DNA from 3 places in the Desulfovectis peckii genome. Region 1 is predicted to be linked to each of the others. Evidence: predicted binding sites of a transcription regulator. Region 1 holds the regulator's gene; each other region holds the start of a gene.
The links. The regulator HrcA, encoded in region 1, represses chaperone genes, less so after heat shock. The targets are predictions, from matches to a motif close to TGTTAGCACTCNNNNNNNNNGAGTGCTAACA.
Positions count from the first base shown of each region.

Region 1 (3,287 bases):
CCTTCCTGTGATGATGTTTTTTCATCACGCATTTTGATAATTGTATCTATCCTTAATATTGCTTCTGCTATTTCACCGGCTGCTTTCAACGCGTACAATTTTACCAATGTGGGATCTACCACGCCGAGCTGTTCCATATCTGCCACTTCACCGGTATCGCAATCCACTGCCAGTGAATATTTGTTGTTCTTTACCTGAGCAGCATTTACATCTCCAATTTTTTCCAGCGGATTAAAGCCGGCGTTGGCCACAATTTGGGAAATTGGACGCCTAAGGGCATTGGCCACACAGTCCAAGCCGTAAGCAGCCATCCCTCTGATTTCATCCCGCAGCTTTTCTATCTCCCGGGCCACTGCCAATTCCAGCGAACCGCCACCGGGGACTACCCCACCGCGCACGGCAGCTTGCACGGCAGCAGCGGCATCTTTAGCAATCCGTTCCCGCTCACCGACCACTTCTTCTGTTGCCGCCCCTACCAATACGGTAGCCATCGGCTTACCGCCGCCGCCGACAAGCCATAGCTGCTCTAATTTTTCTTCACTGACAACCTTTTCCGCATAACCTAAATATTTAGCTAAATCATCGGGAGCTTTCCGCAGCCCGGTGCGTTTTATCATGCGAGCGCCGCAGTGTTCTGCCGCCTTGCGCAGCTCTTTGTTTGCTACCCTCTGCACAACAATAATGCCGGCATCGGTTAGCAATTCTTCAGCAGCATCGTCAACACCGCGGTCTACCAGCACCAGTCCAACACCCAAATCGATAATCTTTTGTAGGTTACTACGAAAATCCTTTTGTAGCTCCAAATAACGGGCAAAACCGCTTTCCGTGCTTAAAGCTTCTTCTTCAATTTCTTCCGGCTCCAACGCGTCATCAATCACCAATACCTTAACTTTTTCCAATTCTTTAGGCATTTGTTTATTCATGCGCTCTTTATTGATGATGACGCCCATAAACACTTGATTTTCCGCGCCCTCTTGCGAAATAATAGTGTCAGAAAGTTTAAAACTTTTGTCTTGCAGTTTTTCCTGCCCAATTAACCTTGCAGCTTCAACTACTAAATCCGCAATATCTTCATGCTCCCGCCCGGCAACCAACGCTACCCGGCGAATCAGCGGATCATCCAAGCCGTTAACCGGCTTGGATGCCTCTTTAATCATTTGTTGGGCCCGCTTAAGTCCTATCTTCAGACCTTCTATCACTCTGGCCACCGGGACACCTTTAGCCACTTGCTCAACACCGGTAGCAACCAACGCTCCGGCCATGATAGTGGCGGTTGTTGTTCCGTCACCGATTTCCTCTTGTTGTGATTTGGCTATATTTACCACCATTTTTGCAGCAGGGTGATTAGCCTCCATCATGGTGAGAATGGTTACGCCGTCGTTAGTCACCACTACTTCACCAAAACGGTCTACCAGCATGGTATCCAGCCCTTTAGGGCCCAGTGTGCCTTCCACCGCGGAAGCAATTGCTCGCACTGCATTGGAATTGGTAATCAAAGCCGCCAGTCTTTCATCAACTTCTGAACCCTTACTGGCTTGTTGTTTTAAGCTCAATTATTCGCTCCTCCTCAAGCAATTTACCAACTACTTATATTTTTCCAGGGCATTACTCAGTCGTTCAGCCAAGTATTGCACAATGGTGATTACTTTGGCGTATTCCATGCGAGTAGGTCCCAGTATGCCAACAGTTCCCCGCACCTGATCATCTAATTGATAGGTAGCTGTCACCATCGTACAATCCTTCATTTCTTCACAATTGTTCTCTACACCGATGCGTACCGTTAAGCCGGATTCTTGATGATCAGTGAGAATTTCGTGCAGCAGTTTTTCTTGCTCTAACAGTGATAATAAAGTTTTTACCTTTTCAATATTGTGAAACTCAGGCTGATTAAGGATATTATATACCCCACCCAAGTATATTTTACTCTCTGCGCTGTCGTGCATCTGATGATGTAACAGCTCAAAGGCAGTATTCAATAAATCTTTGTAGCTGGACAGTTCTTGGTAAAGTTCCTTTAATATCGTCAACCTAATTTGCGGCACCGTTAGACCGGATAATTTAGCATTTAACACCGTTGCAATCTGCAGCAGATCATTTGCGGTAATATTTTCATCAACATCTATGAGATGATGTTGCACTGTACCGTTATTCATCACCACAATCAGCATTGCCTGGTCCGGCGACATTGAAACCAAATGAATATGCCTAATTGCTGAAGTACCCATTTGAGGAGCCATCACAATAGAGGTATAGTTGGTCAAACGAGATAACAGCTTTCCGGTTTTGGTAATGATCTTGCCGATTTCTCTGACCTTGTTTTCGTAACTGCGATTAATCAGCTCCAGTTCTTCTTTGTTTAGCTCAAGGGGCTCCATCAGATAATCTACATAATAACGGTAACCTAAGTGTGAAGGTACGCGTCCGGCCGAAGTATGCGGCTGTTCAATATAACCCAATTCTTCCAAGTCAGCCATTTCATTCCTAATGGTAGCCGGACTGACCCCTAGATTATATTTGCGCGAAATGGTTCGGGAGCCTACCGGTTCAGCAGTAGAAATATAATCTTTTATGATAGCCAACAATACTTTCTTCTTGCGCTCATCCATTTCCATGCCGGTGCCACCTCCTGTTAGCACTCTATGCAGTTGAGTGCTAAGTTACTACAATTAAACATAGCACTACAGTAGGGTTTTGTCAAGCAGATGAACTACCGCCTTTTAAGCTAAACAAATTCCATAAAAACAATGTTTGCCAGCGGCAAGCCTTTATCAGTTAATTTTAAGCGGCCATCGGTCAACTTAAGCAAACCCTGACTGCATAATTTGGTTATTTGCTCCGGCCAGATATCCAGCACATCTTGCTTAAACCGGCGGCGAAACTCGCTCAAATTCAACCCGTCCAGCAGTCTTAAGCCCATAAAGACCGTTTCTGACATCACTTCTTTTTTTGTCAACTTAAAGCGTTCCGTTACCGGCAACTCTTTTTTCGCCAAGCTGCCGGCATACTCAGCCAATGAACCGGTATTTGCCCACCTTTCCCCGTTAAAGTGGGAGTGGGCTGCCGGGCCTAAGCCAAGATAGTTGCCGTTATGCCAATAGATTAAGTTATGCCGGGATTGAAAACCGGGCCGGGCGAAGTTAGATATTTCATAGTGCGTATAACCATGCCGTGTCAAGTATTTAATTGCCTTTTGATACATGGCCAAATCCAGTTCATCGGGGCAGCCCTTTAGCACACCCCGTTCCACATCTTTGGCCAGGGGCGTGCCTTCTTCCAGCTGCAAACTG
Region 1 is NZ_AP042409.1:261,878-265,164, reverse strand. It holds gene ACZ5NG_RS01310 (TCP-1/cpn60 chaperonin family protein) at 1-1,553, opposite strand, end outside; gene hrcA (heat-inducible transcriptional repressor HrcA) at 1,584-2,612, opposite strand; gene hemW (radical SAM family heme chaperone HemW) at 2,723-3,287, opposite strand, start outside.

Region 2 (3,287 bases), 670 kb from region 1:
TGGATACCGACTTAAATTCTTTACCTTGGTAGCTGTGCATCATTTTAATGGCAAATTCGTCTATATCATCAGTGAAGTATAAAATTTCATAACCCTTATCTGCTACCAGTTCAGCTTGCGGCAATTTTTCAATTCTCTCTACTGAATCGCCGACAGCATAATAAATGTATTTTTGCTCCTCAGGCATTCTGGAAAGGTATTCAGATAAGGTAACCATCTTTTTCTCTTTCGAGGAATAAAACAGCAGTAAATCCTGCAGTACTTCTTTATTGGCCCCATACTCGCTGTAAACGCCGTATTTTAACTGCCGGCCAAAGGACTCGTAAAACTTTAGATACTTATCCCTTTCATCCTTTAACATCTGCAGCAGTTCATTTTTAATTTTGTTCTTGATATTTTTGGCAATTACTTTTAACTGGCGATCATGCTGCAGCATTTCGCGGGAAATGTTCAGTGATAAATCCTCAGAGTCAACCATTCCCTTGACAAAGCTAAAATAATCCGGCAGCAGCTCAGCACACTTATTCATAATTAAAACGTTGTTAGCATAAAGCTCTAAGCCCTTTTCATATTCCTTGGTATAAAAATCAAAAGGTATTCTCTCCGGAATAAACAAAATAGCTTTATAGCTTATCGTACCTTCCGCACTGATGTGAATGTATTTCAGCGGCTTATCAAAGCCGTAGTGCCTTTCAGCATAAAAGTTTTCGTAATCTTCCCTCGTCAGTTCATTTTTATTTTTTCGCCAAATCGGCACCATGCTGTTGATAATTTTTTCTTCGGTAATTTCTTCATATTCATTATCACTGCCCTCTTTTAGCCTGGTAGTGGTAATATCCATTTTAATGGGATATCTGATATAATCGGAATATTTCTTGATAATTGACTGTAATTTATATTGATTCAAATACTGGTCGAAATCTTCTTCTTCTGTATTTTGTTTAATTTTCAAGATCACATCGGTTCCGACGGTATCTTTTTCACAGGGTTCAATTGTATATCCTTCCGCTCCTGTTGACTCCCACTTATAAGCTTGGTCACTGCCCAAGGCTTTGGTAATCACCGTGACAACATCAGCAACCATAAAGGCAGAATAAAAGCCCACACCAAACTGGCCGATAATGTCAAAGTCATCTTTCATTTCGTTATCTTCTTTAAAGGCCAGTGAACCGCTCTTGGCAATGACCCCTAAGTTCTCTTCCAATTCCTGCTCTGTCATGCCAATACCGGTATCGGAAATTTTTAAAATCCGCTTTTCCTTGTCCACTGTCACTTTAATATAATAATCATCCTTATTAAAGGTTAAATTATCATCAGTTAGTGCTTTATAGTAAATCTTATCTATCGCGTCACTGGCATTGGAAATCAGTTCCCTTAAAAAAATCTCCTTATGGGTGTAGATTGAGTTTACCATTAAATCCAGCAGCCTTTTTGATTCAGCTTGAAACTGTTTTAATGCCAAACCAAATCATCCTCCTCAGTTTTCCGTGATATGCCAACAATTTATGTTTTTGTTAGCACTCTTGCCTATTGAGTGCTAAGTCATAACATTTATATATCAAAACTAACCTTTTATGTCAATATTGGAACAAAAATGCAGCAACATGCTAGTGGATATACTCTCTGCCGACCAAAATATCTGCCAATACTTCGGTAGGAATGATAAACTCCGGCGTACCCATGTAGCCAGGGGCCACTTGGTATTCGTCAAACACAATTACCAATTTACCTTGGGAGTTGATGTAAAAACTTTGTTCCGGATCTATGGTTTTAAAAGGTTCGATCATTTCCAGTTGTTGACCGGGCATTTCCACCCAGTAAATTTTACTTTCATCTTCTTGCATTTGTGCTTTCATTTGTTCTTTAATATTTTCGCTGATGATATGGATGTAGCTGTCATCTTTAAACAGGCTGGGCAGAGTAATTAATAATTGCTTCTCTTTATCAACGGTATCGTACCGCACCGTTTCGGCAGCAGATGCTTGGGTTATCACCACATAACGCTTAACCGTCAATAATTTTTCAGTATCGGTAATAACCTCATAACCGCTGTTTACCGCAATATTTCCTCCCTCCTGCTGTTTTAACTGTTCCATTTCGTTAACAAATTGCTGATATAGTGCTTTATTTTCGGCCAAATACTTTTGATTTAAACTGCTTTCCAAGTTCTTGTTTTCTAAGCCTTCAATTTTAGGTACATTGATATTTGCCTGAAATCTTTCTTCATTAACAATGTAATTTTTCACAGTTAGCACTTTAACAATGCTGCCCACCACCGGCAACTCGGCAGCGTTTTTGGCCACTGCCGGGCTAATATTAATTACAGCAATAAACAAAATCAGTGAAGCAGCTATAACTGCAACAATTTTGCCAGGGTTGTTACGCCGGGTAACCCCGCCTTGGCGGAGTGCTTTTTTTACCACTTCGTCTAAATTTGCCGGGATGGGTATATTTTGATACTCTTTCTTCAAATGCTCTAATCTTTTATCCTTCATTAAATTAATCCTCCCTGTCATCCATTTCTATCCGAAGCTTTTTTAGTGCACGGTACAATCGGCTTTTAACGGTATTAACATTTTCATCTAAAATTATGGCTATTTCTTCCAACTTTAAATCCTCAAAATAACGCAAAACGATGATCGTGCGGTAATTTGCCGGCAGTGCATCCAGTGCTTGCTTTAGGTCGATATCCTGATAAAGGTCAACGCTGCCATTATCCATATTAATTAGTACGTCTTCCTCAGCCAAGGCAAGTTTTTTTCGTCGGCGCAAAAAATCAATGGCGGTATTAACAATAATGCGGTAAAACCAGGTCTTTAAATAAGCGGTGTTATCAAGTGAATTCTTAGCGGACAGGGCTTTGTAAATAGACTCTTGTACTACATCTAAAGCGTCTTGCGTATTTTTTACATAGCTATAGGCCAAGCGGTAGTAATTTTCTTTATATGCCATCACGTGGTCGGCAATTAATTGTTCGATATTGTGATTTGACATCTAATGAAACTCCTTTAATCAAAGATATGTATCTTTTTACTTCACCCTTTAGACGCCTGAGTAATAACAAAAAGTTTCAGGCAGGAAATGCGTAAGTTAATTGACTGTAATGTATTTTCAGAGACCGATACCGGAAATACTAGCAATTATTATTATTAAAGAAAAGTAAATCTACCGGAGGTTTAACAAAGTGAACGAAAATGCTGAACTTTTAAACTTCATCTATCAAAATTCACAAATGGGTGTCAATACTATCAGCCAATTAATAGATATTGTGGAAGATGACCGGGGTG
Region 2 is NZ_AP042409.1:927,353-930,639, reverse strand. It holds gene htpG (molecular chaperone HtpG) at 1-1,462, opposite strand, end outside; gene rsiV (anti-sigma-V factor RsiV) at 1,608-2,495, opposite strand; gene ACZ5NG_RS04710 (sigma-70 family RNA polymerase sigma factor) at 2,500-2,994, opposite strand; gene ACZ5NG_RS04705 (hypothetical protein) at 3,185-3,287, shown strand, end outside.
Region 2: htpG (molecular chaperone HtpG) is a predicted target of HrcA. The motif match lies at 1,513-1,543, and genes of this name have one in related genera.

Region 3 (3,287 bases), 730 kb from region 1:
TTTCCTTATCAAATTCGGATGTGCTGTCTTCAATTTGCTTTTTAATTTGCGCAATGCGGCCGGCAATCTTCTCTTGAGAACCGGCACCGCCAACAATAATGGTTTCTTCTTTCTTCACGGTTACCTGACGGGCAGTACCCAGTAAATCTAAAGTAGCCTTATCTAACTTCAAACCTACATCTTCAGTAATTACGGTACCGCCGGTGAGGATAGCGATATCTTCCAGCATAGCCTTCCGGCGATCACCAAAGGCAGGAGCTTTTACTGCTACGCAGTTGAAGGTGCCACGCAGTTTGTTCAGCACTAAGGTAGCCAGTGCTTCGCCTTCTAAGTCTTCACAGATAACAACCAGTGGCTTGCCGGCTTGTACAACTTTTTCTAAAATCGGCAGGATATCTGCTACTGCACTGATTTTCTTATCAGTAATCAGTATGTAGGGATCTTCCAGGTTAGCTTCCATCTTATCCGTATCGGTAATCATATACGGAGAGATGTAGCCGCGATCAAAATTCATCCCTTCTACTACTTCTAAAGAAGTACCGGTACCTTGAGATTCTTCTACAGTGATTACGCCGTCTTTGCCCACTTTTTCCATTGCATCGGCAATTAATTCACCAATTGCTGTGTCATTAGCGGAAATTGATGCCACCTGAGCAATTGCTTCTTTACTTTCAATGGATTGTGCTTGCTTTTTAATCTCTTCTACTGCTTTTTCTACAGCTTTTTCAATACCGCGCTTAATCAGCATCGGGTTGGCACCGGCAGCTACGTTTTTCAAACCTTCACGTACCAGTGCTTGAGCCAAAACGGTAGCGGTAGTGGTACCGTCACCGGCAACATCGTTAGTTTTGGTAGCTACTTCTTTAACCAGCTGAGCCCCCATGTTCTCAAGATTATTGGACAGCTCAATTTCTCTGGCAATGGTTACACCGTCATTGGTAATTAACGGAGCGCCGAATTTTTTTTCTAATACAGCGTTACGACCTTTTGGTCCAAGAGTAACCTTTACTGCTTCCGCCAGAGCATTTACGCCTCTTTCCAGAGCTCTGCGGGCATCTTCCTTAAAGACAATTTCTTTACCTGCCATCATTACAACCTCCTTTAATTACAACACTGGTAAAATACACCATGATTAGGTAATTTATTATTCAATAACAGCAAGAATGTCCATATCACGCAGAATCAGATATTCTTGACCGTCAATTTTCACTTCATTACCGGCATACTTAGAATACAGTACTTTATCACCGGGTTTTACTTCAATGGGTTGACGCTGACCGTTTTCCAGCACCCGACCCGGGCCTACAGCTACAACTTCTGCTTGCTGAGGCTTTTCTTTTGCCGTATCCGGAATTACAATACCACTCTTTGTTACCTCTTCGCTGGGTAGGGTTTTTACTACTACCCGATCACCTAATGGTCTGATTGCCACAAATACCCCTCCTTAAAAAATATAAGGTAATTTTAAATCACTTTTATTGTTAGCACTCGTATCTTGCGAGTGCTAACAATCAATTAATATAATATAGAACAAAAAAATTAAAAGCAAGTATCTGAGTGTGTTTTGACTACCCTTAATTTGCTATTTATGAAAATTAAGGGTTTTTTGCTTTTAATTCCTCCGTCTATATCCTTTTTACTCTATTTCTAATATTTTTTTTGACAGCTATTTTATATTTTGGCCTTTGGTTACTAAATTTATACACATAACAAAAAATTTTCCATACATAATTTTAGGGATTAACGGGCACATTCACCGCCCTTACCGGATAGAATTTCCAAAGCATGAGGCAAGACCGGCAGTACTGTCTCCAGACATTCCTTAACTGCTTTTGGGCTGCCGGGTAAATTAATGATTAATGTGCTGCCGCGCACCCCGGCCGTTGCTCTGGACAACATGGCCTTTGGCGTATAGCGCATTGATTCCTGCCGCATGGCTTCAGGAATTCCGGGAACTGCTTTTTGAATAACTTCCAGTGTGGCGTCCGGCGTGTTGTCGCGGGGGCTTAGTCCGGTTCCTCCGGTGGTCAGCACTAAATCAAGTTTTAAATCATCACAGCAGTAGATAAGCTGCCCTTTAATTATGTCAAAATCATCCGGAATAACTTTATAGTACGTCACCTGACCGTCGATTTGGGCAATCAATTCTTTAATTACTGCCCCGCTTTTGTCTTCACGTTCACCTTTTGCTCCTTTATCGCTCATAGTAATAATTCCTACATTGATCATTTTCGTCACCTCTTAAGTAGATACATTGTCCGCTATTGATATATAATAATATGAATTAGAGTAGTATAGGCAACAGCGGAACGACCGGGAGTCGTTCCCGGCACCGGCACGGCTAAAGCTAAAAACAGCTAATTACAGCATTAATATACTATTGTTTGGGGGACTTACACATGAATAGGCAGAAAAATTTTACAACCGTACCGATCATTAGAGTTGTCGACCAGGAGATAAATCATCAACTGGATAATGTGGTACAGGAAGTGCCAATTACACTGTTCTTAAACGGTAAAGAATTCGTCACTCTGGTCTGTTCGCCGCAAAATCTCAAAGAACTGGCAGTGGGATTTTTATGTTCCGAAAGCATTCTCTTTGACCCGGCTGAACTGCGGGAAATTAAGATTGACGAGCAAGAAGGGTTGATTTACGTCACTGCCGATACAGACGAAGCGGAACAAAGATTTATGAAGCGCTATATTACTTCTTGTTGTGGTCGCGGACGTTCCACTTTTTATTTTGTTAATGATGCCAAGTCAATGAGCGTGATTAAATCCTCGTCGGTCACTGTTACCCCAAAGCAAATTTGGCATTTAACCCAAAGGTTGGAAGAACTGTCCCAATTGTTTCGGCATACAGGCGGTGTGCACAATGCCGCGTTATGTAATCCGCACGATGTTGTTGTATTTTTTGAAGATATTGGCCGGCACAATGCGGTTGATAAAATCTTCGGTCACTGCTTTTTAAATCATATCCCCACCGATGATAAGATTATGGTTTTCAGTGGACGAATTTCCTCAGAAATTTTAATTAAAGTAGCAAAAATGAAAATTCCCATTTTAGTATCCCGTTCAGCCCCAACCGCCCTGGCCATTCAAATGGCCAATGAGCTGGGAATGACGGTGGTAGGCTTTGCCCGCAATAATCGTCTAAATATTTATGCCCATAAACAGCGTATTTTACTTTAGGGTTATTTAGCATGAAAATTGTGTTCAAATATTTTAGTAATTGCTCTGTTAACTTGGTTGATAAATTTTTGGTAACGACTTAGTAAGTTAATGGCG
Region 3 is NZ_AP042409.1:1,917,115-1,920,401, forward strand. It holds gene groL (chaperonin GroEL) at 1-1,087, opposite strand, end outside; gene groES (co-chaperone GroES) at 1,145-1,432, opposite strand; gene mog (molybdopterin adenylyltransferase) at 1,741-2,229, opposite strand; gene fdhD (formate dehydrogenase accessory sulfurtransferase FdhD) at 2,400-3,191, shown strand; gene ACZ5NG_RS09495 (winged helix-turn-helix domain-containing protein) at 3,194-3,287, opposite strand, start outside.
Region 3: groES (co-chaperone GroES) is a predicted target of HrcA. The motif match lies at 1,480-1,510, and genes of this name have one in related genera.